DNA from 2 places in the Arthrobacter sp. 05T410 genome. Region 2 is predicted to be linked to the other one. Evidence: riboswitches for the same ligand, from Rfam matches in the RefSeq annotation. Region 2 holds a riboswitch; the other holds the start of a gene.

Region 1 (3,822 bases), on a different contig from region 2:
CGACTCCGTGCTGGTCCAGGTCACCAAGGACCCGGTCGGCCACAAGGGCGCCCGTCTCACCAGCCAGATCTCGCTGCCCGGCCGGTACCTCGTGTACGTGCCCGGCGGTTCCATGACCGGCATCTCCCGCAAGCTGCCCGACGTCGAACGCAACCGCCTCAAGCGGATCCTCAAGGACCGCCTGCCCGAGGACGCGGGCGTCATTGTCCGCACCGCGGCCGAGGGTGCGTCCGAGGAAGAGCTGACCCACGACATCAACCGCCTCCGCGCGCAGTGGGAAGGCATCGAGAGCCAGTCGACGTCCACCAAGATCCTCGCCCCCGAACTGCTCTACGGCGAACCTGACCTGACCATCAAGGTGGTCCGGGACGTCTTCAACGAGGACTTCTCCAAGCTGATCGTCTCCGGCGAGGAAGCCTGGGACACCATCGAGGCCTACGTCACCTACGTCGCACCGGACCTTGTGGGCCGGCTCGAGAAGTGGACCAAGGACACGGACATCTTCGCGGCCTGGCGCATCGACGAGCAGATCCACAAGGCCCTGGACCGGAAGGTCTTCCTGCCCTCGGGCGGTTCGCTCGTGATCGACCGCACCGAAGCCATGACCGTGGTGGACGTCAACACCGGCAAATTCACCGGCTCCGGCGGCAACCTCGAGGAAACCGTCACCAAGAACAACCTGGAAGCGGCCGAGGAAGTCGTCCGGCAGCTGCGCCTGCGCGACATTGGCGGCATCATCGTGATCGACTTCATCGACATGGTGCTCGAATCCAACCGCGACCTCGTGCTGCGCCGCATGGTGGAGTGCCTGGGCCGGGACCGGACAAAGCACCAGGTGGCCGAGGTGACCTCGCTGGGCCTCGTGCAGATGACCCGCAAGCGGATGGGCACCGGGCTGCTGGAAGTCTTCGGCGAACAGTGCGAAACATGTGCGGGCCGCGGCATCGTCACCCACGACGAGCCGGTGGAGCACCGCCGCGCCAACACGGTCGCCGCGGAGCACTATGTGCCGCGCACCGAGGCGCAGCCTGCTGCCCGCCCGGAACGCAAGAGCCGTCGCCGCGGCCGGGGGGGCCAGGGCGGAGAGACCGCGCCGGCCGCACCCGCGCCCGTCCACGCCGAACCCACTGAGGCCGAACGCCACGCCAAGGCCGAGGCCACCCGTGCCGCGCTGGCCAACATCGCTGCCGCAGCGCACGCCGCGCACCTGCACGACGGGGAGGCAGCCGCAGCCAGCGACGCCGGGGCCCGCCAGGCCGCCGTCGACGCCGTCACGCAGCTGGCAGCCGCCGACGAGGCAGCCGGCCGCCCCGCAACGGTGCTGACGTTTGGCGGCGAGCAGGTGGCCCTGCCCTTCGTCGAGCACGCGGAGGACGCGCCGTCACCGGCCCTGACCCTGGACCTGCTGACCGAGGCCTTCGCAAACCTGGGCGAAGCCGAGGCCGGCAAGCCGAACCAGGCCGCAGCTGTTGCCGCCCCGGAAGCCACGGCGCCCGAGGCGCCGTCGGCCGTCCGCGCTGCGGAGGCGCCGGCGTCACGCACAGCTGACACCACGACGCTGCGCGGCCGCCGCGGGCGCCGCAACCGGAGTGCCAGCCGCGCCCAGGGCGCAGCCAACGAAACCTCCGTGGAGCACCGCGAGGCAACCCGGCCGGCCGCGGCCGGATCGGTCCACGAGGCCAAGGCTCCCGTTGCGGCCGGGCCTGCGTCCATCCCGGCCGGCAACGAGCCGATCATCCTCGGCGTCGGCGTGCCGGCGTCGGAGCTGTAGTCCTCCGCGACTGACCACGTCCCCGTCCGGTCATTATTTCGACTGGTCGGGCCGCGGGTCCGGGTCAGGGCAGACGTAACATACGTCCGCCCGGGCCCGGGCCCGCTCGTGCGTTAACGGGTCCTCCGGGTGGCAAGGGCTAGGCTGGAACACTGACACGGGGTGCCGGGCATCGGGCCGGCTGAGATCCAGACCCGTTGAACCTGTCCGGTTAGCACCGGCGAAGGGATGTCTTCCTTGTCCGCGAAATCGAATCCGTCCGAGTTCCTCCCGCCCAATTTTCTGCACAACGAGTCTCTGCCGGCCCCGCCGCGCATTCCCCGCGTGCTGGCCATCGCCGGCTCCGATCCCTCCGGCGGGGCCGGAATCCAGGCCGACCTGAAGAGTATCGCGGCGAACGGCGGCTACGGCATGGCCGCCATCACCGCCCTGACAGCGCAGAACACGCAGGGCGTGCGCGCCGTCCACGTCCCCCCGGCGGCGTTCCTCACGGCGCAGCTGGACGCCATCAGCGACGACATCGGCATCGACGCCGTCAAGATCGGCATGCTCGGTGACGCCGCCGTGATCGACGCCGTCCGCGGCTGGCTGGAAAAGGTGCGCCCCGCCGTCGTGGTCCTGGACCCGGTGATGGTCGCCACCAGCGGTGACCGGCTCCTGCAGGAATCCGCCGAGGCCGCCCTGCAGGCCCTCCTGCCGCTGGCGGACCTCATCACGCCCAACCTCGCCGAACTCGCCATCCTGCTCAAGGAACCCGTCGCTGCCGACTGGACCGAGGCCCTGGCGCAGGGCAAGCGGCTGGCCGCCCTGACCGGCACCCCCGTCCTGGTTAAGGGCGGACACCTCCAGGGCGCCGGGCCGGGGGACGGGCATGCCCACGACGCCGACGGCCACGACGCCGACGCCGGCACCGGCTGCCCGGATGCGCTGGTCAACACCGGCGGCCTGCTCGGCCAGGAAACGGTGGTGGTGCCGGGGGAGCGGATCGCGACGCGCAACAGCCACGGCACCGGATGCTCCCTGTCCTCGGCCATGGCCACCGTGCAGGCCCGGGTGGGGGACTGGGAAGCGGCGCTGCGGGAAGTCAAGCCGTGGCTGCTGGGCGCGCTCCGCGGAGCCTCGGCCCTGGACGTCGGCTCGGGCAACGGCCCGGTCCACCACTTCCACCACCTGCAGCACCTCCAGGCCGGGCACGGTCCGGCGGCGGGGGAGTTCGCCGCAGCCCTGCGCGCAGGAGCCGCGGATGATCTTGAGGCGATCTACGCCCTGGACTTCGTCCGCGGACTGGCCGACGGCACCTTGCCCGAGCACGAGTTCGCGTACTACCTCGCCCAGGACGCCATCTACCTCAACGGCTACTCCCGGGTCCTGGCCCGGGCCGCGGCGATTGCCCCCACCGAGGCCGAGCAGCTGTTCTGGGCCCGTTCGGCGCAGACCTGCCTGGAGGTCGAATCCGAGCTGCACCGTTCCTGGCTCAGCACGCGCCTCACGGCCTCCACCCTGGGCCCGGTCACGAAAGCGTATGTGGACCACCTGCTGGCCGCCTCGGTCTCCGGCAGCTATGGCGTCCTCGTGGCGGCGGCGCTGCCCTGCTTCTGGCTCTACGCCGAGGTCGGTTCCACGCTGCACCGGGAGTTCCTGGCCGGTGGCGCCCCCGGGGAGCACCCCTACGCCGGCTGGCTGCGGACCTACGCCGACGAGGACTTCGCCGCCGCGACCCGGCAGGCCATCGCGTACACGGACACGGCGGCCGGGCGGGCATCGGAGAGCGAGCGGCAGGCCATGGCCCTGGCTTTCCGGCAGTCTTCGCGCTACGAAGTGGACTTCTTCGACGCGCCGCGGCTGTACGCCTGACGCGAGCTGGTCCGGACTACCGGTACGATGGTGGGGCGCGGTTCCGGAAGTCGTTGCGGCAACACAGCTCAAGATGGTCAAGATCCCGGCCAAGAACATTGGCAGGGACTTTGCATCAAGATGTTGTGGCGCCTATCACGGACTACCCGCCGGAACCAGCCTCATTTGCGGCCGAAGGCAAAATTAGCGTATTCTAG
Region 2 (3,822 bases):
TCGGCGATGGCGTAGAAGACCTTGTAGCCGCCGTTGCTCCGTTCGATAAACAGGGCCTGGTCCAGGTCGGTGGACGATGCCGGATCGATAGTCACGAACTCGAGGTGCGTGAGGTCAAGGTCCGGGAGCTTGTGCTCGGCCACCGCCGCCTCCGCGTCGCGCAGCACATCCTCGGGGAACGGGCCGGGCAGTTCCAGCGTGGTGCGCAACGCCTTGAGTGCCCCGGCAAGCTGGTTCTGCTGCTCGTGGACACTGGGGGTCAGGCGATGATGTGACACGAAAATCAGGGTAGCCCGATTTCCGCTATTAGTCTTGGATGATGAGCGCAACTGCGGACGATCCTGCCCTCTACAACAGCTTCCTTGCCGACCTGCTGGGAGTCTTGGCGTACGGCGAGCTTTCCGCCTTCGAGCGGCTGTCCTCGAGTGCCCGGTATTCGCCCACGCTGCATGACCGTGCGTTGCTGGGCAGGATGGCGGTGGTCGAGTTCCAGCATTACGAACTCGTCCGAATCCGGCTCGAACACATGGGCCTGGATACGGAGGCCGCCATGCTGCCGTTCCAGCCCTCGGTGGACCACTTCCACGAACGCACGCGCCCGTCGGACTGGTACGAGGCCCTCATGAAGGCCTACGTGATCGACACGGTCGCCGCGGACTTTTACGGCGTCGTGGGCCGGTACGTCGACGCCGCGACCCGTGAGTTGATCGGGCAGGTCCGCTCCACCGGTGAGTCCACGGCCGTGCTGCAGGCGCGCATCAAGGCGGCCCTGGCCGATGACCCCCGGCTGGCGTCGCGCCTGGCGTTGTGGGCCAGGCGTCTGCTGGGGGAAGTACTGAACCACGCCCAGCGTGTCAGCGCCGAGCACGCGTTCCTCGGCGGACTGTCGGGGCTGGACGACGCCGGCGCCCGGGCGCTGGTCAACGGCCTGGCGGCCGAACTCGCAGCGAATCACGCGCGCCGGATGACGGAGCTGGGTCTCGCCGGATAGTTTCAGTGCCGGCCGGCATTACGGGCTGGGGACCTGCTTAGGATGCGGCGGCGTCCAGCGCCGCCAGCAAGGCTCCGGCGGCGTGGGCCGGATCAGTGGCGTCGGTGATCGCCCGGACCACGACGATCCGCCGGGCACCGGCATCGACTACCTGCTCCACGTTACTGAGGTCGATCCCGCCGATCGCGAACCACGGCAGCACGCTTTCGTCGACCTTGCCGGTTCCCTCCGCGTCCGCCCCGCCGATCGCCTGGGCGGCGTAGCGCACCAGATCGAGGCCGACGGCGCGTCCGGGCTTGGTGGGCGTCGCCCACACGGGGCCCACACAGAAATAATCGAGCCCTTTGCGGCCTGGCGCGGCAGCGATGGCGGCGTCCACCTGCTTCGGGCTGTGGGTGGACAGGCCGATCACGGCATCCTTGCCGAGAAAGCCGCGGGCGGCGTCGAGCGAAATGTCCTTCTGGCCGACATGGAACACCGGAGCCCCGGACAGGGAGGCGATGTCCGCCCGGTCATTGACGGCCCACAGCCGCCCGTGGCGCTGCGCCGCGGTGTGCAGGACCTCCAGCAGTTCCAGCTCCTCGGAGGCCTCGAGCGACTTGTCGCGCAACTGGATGATGTCCACGCCGCCGGCGAAGGCGGCGTCCACAAAGTCCTCGAAGTCGCCGCGGTCCCTGCGGGCGTCGGTGCAGAGATAGAGGCGGGCGGTGGTGTGGAGGGGGTCCTGGCTCATGGGACCAGCCTAGTTCCTCTAAACTGGGCGCATACCGCGGGAGCCCGCAGCAGCCATGTCGCCGCTGCCCGGCTGAGAGGGCGTCAGAGCCGACCGCTTGACCTGATCCGGCTAGTACCGGCGTAGGGAAGGAATTCTTCATGGGCACACGAGCAGGCCGTGCGGCCGGAGCCGCAAATGACGCCGACGCCCAGGTTTGTGACACGGGGCCCGGTACCGCAGAGGGAATCATCGCGGGGGATACGACTGCCGACGTGGCCGTGATCGGCGGCGGGGTGATCGGCCATGGCATCGCGTTCGAGGCCATCCGCTCGGGGCGATCCGTGGTCCTGATCGATGATGCTCCCGGCAGCGGAGCCAGCTGGGCCGCGGCCGGCATGCTGGCCCCCGTGAGTGAACTGCACTACCAGGAGGAACAGCTCCTGGGACTGATGCTTGAGGCCTCCCGGTTGTGGCCAGGATTCGCTGCGGCTCTCGACGCCGGTGCCGCCGGCGCGGATTCCCCGGCGGGTACCGGCTACTTAACGACGCCGACCCTGGCGGTGGGGGCCGACGCGGCGGACCGGCGCGCGCTCGCGGACTTGAGGGAAGTCCAGAAGGCATGCGGCCTGGCCGTGGAGCCACTGACAGTGCGCGAGGCGCGCACCCGGGAGCCCCTCCTGAGTCCCGGCATCTCGTGTGCCTTCGACATCCCGGCCGACCACCAGGTGGACCCCCGCCTGCTGATCACCCGGCTCGCCGGCGTGCTCGGTGCGGAAGGCGGCAGCTTCGTCCGGCGGCGCGCGGCAGGCCTGCTGTGGCAGGACGGACAGGTGGCGGGTGTGCGGTTGGCCGGCGGCGGTACCGTACGGGCTGCCGAGACCGTGGTCGCCAACGGGCTCGGCGCCGCCGCGCTCGAGGAGCTACCGGCCGGGCTGGTGCTGCCGCTGCGGCCCGTCTACGGCGACATCCTCCGGCTCCGCGTGCCTCCGCATCTGCAACCGCTGCTCACGGCCACCGTGCGGGGCATGGTGCGCGGCATCCCGGTGTACATCGTCCCCCGCCAGGACGGCACCGTGGTGATCGGGGCCACCCAGCGGGAGGATGGACCGTCGGATCCGCACGCGGTTTCCGCCGGCGGCATTTACCAGCTGCTGCGGGATGCCCAGCAGCTGGTGCCTGCGGTCGCCGAGCTGGAGCTTTTGGAAGCCACGGCGCGGGCGCGGCCCGGAACCCCGGACAATGCCCCGCTGCTGGGGCGGGTCGCACAAGCGGACGGCGGCGACGTCCCGGGACTCATCATCGCCACAGGATTCTTCCGGCACGGCGTCCTGCTGACCCCCGCCGCTGCCGCCGTGTGCCGGCAACTCATGGATTTCACGCCGGACCCGCGCTGGGCAGGGTTCCGCCCCGACCGTTTTTCCCGCATCCCGGTTACGTCCGGGGACAGCCCCAAGAAGGAAGCAGCATGAACATCCGACTTAACGGAACGGATCAGAGCGTCGCCGACGGCGCCTCCGTCTCCACACTCGTCAGCCAGCTCACTGGCCGGAGCATCGGCCCCGACGGCCGCGCCGCCGACGGGCGGAAGCTCGGTGTCGCCGTCGCCCGCAACGCCGAAGTGGTGCCGCGCAGCCAGTGGCACGCCACGGCGCTCGCCGACGGCGACGACGTCGAACTTGTCACGGCAGTCCAAGGAGGATGACCAGCATGAACGAGACGACGTTCGCAGGAACACAGGCCGTCCCCAAGACCGGTGCGGTGGCCGATCCGTTCGTGGTCGACGGCGTAAGGCTCGGCTCCCGCCTCATCATGGGAACCGGCGGTGCGCCGAGCCTGGACGGGCTCGGGGCGGCGCTGGTGGCGTCCGGGACGGAGCTGACCACGGTGGCGATACGCCGCTATTCGCCGGCGGAGACGGGCTCGCTGTTCCAGCTGCTCGAGGACCATCAGATCCGGGTACTGCCCAACACGGCAGGCTGCTTCACCGCCAAGGACGCCGTCCTCACCGCCGAGCTGGCGCGGGAGGCCCTGGAAACGGACTGGGTCAAGCTCGAAGTCATTGCCGACGAGCACACACTGCTGCCGGACGCCGTCGAACTCGTGGACGCAACCGAAC

What was found. A riboswitch is a leader RNA that binds a small molecule or an ion and turns the genes downstream of it on or off. The one in region 2 is predicted to bind thiamine pyrophosphate.
Region 1: linked by a shared signal. The riboswitch ahead of AC1DFR_RS14650 (bifunctional hydroxymethylpyrimidine kinase/phosphomethylpyrimidine kinase) and the one ahead of thiO (glycine oxidase ThiO) in region 2 are both predicted to bind thiamine pyrophosphate.

Annotation. Positions count from the first base shown of each region.
Region 1 is NZ_JBFTLP010000011.1:75,778-79,599, forward strand. It holds gene AC1DFR_RS14645 (Rne/Rng family ribonuclease) at 1-1,771, shown strand, start outside; TPP riboswitch at 1,920-2,017, shown strand; gene AC1DFR_RS14650 (bifunctional hydroxymethylpyrimidine kinase/phosphomethylpyrimidine kinase) at 2,054-3,625, shown strand.
Region 2 is NZ_JBFTLP010000012.1:100,345-104,166, forward strand. It holds gene AC1DFR_RS15330 (RNB domain-containing ribonuclease) at 1-278, opposite strand, end outside; gene AC1DFR_RS15335 (ferritin-like fold-containing protein) at 317-991, shown strand; gene thiE (thiamine phosphate synthase) at 1,029-1,724, opposite strand; TPP riboswitch at 1,751-1,871, shown strand; gene thiO (glycine oxidase ThiO) at 1,865-3,175, shown strand; gene thiS (sulfur carrier protein ThiS) at 3,172-3,408, shown strand; gene AC1DFR_RS15355 (thiazole synthase) at 3,414-3,822, shown strand, end outside.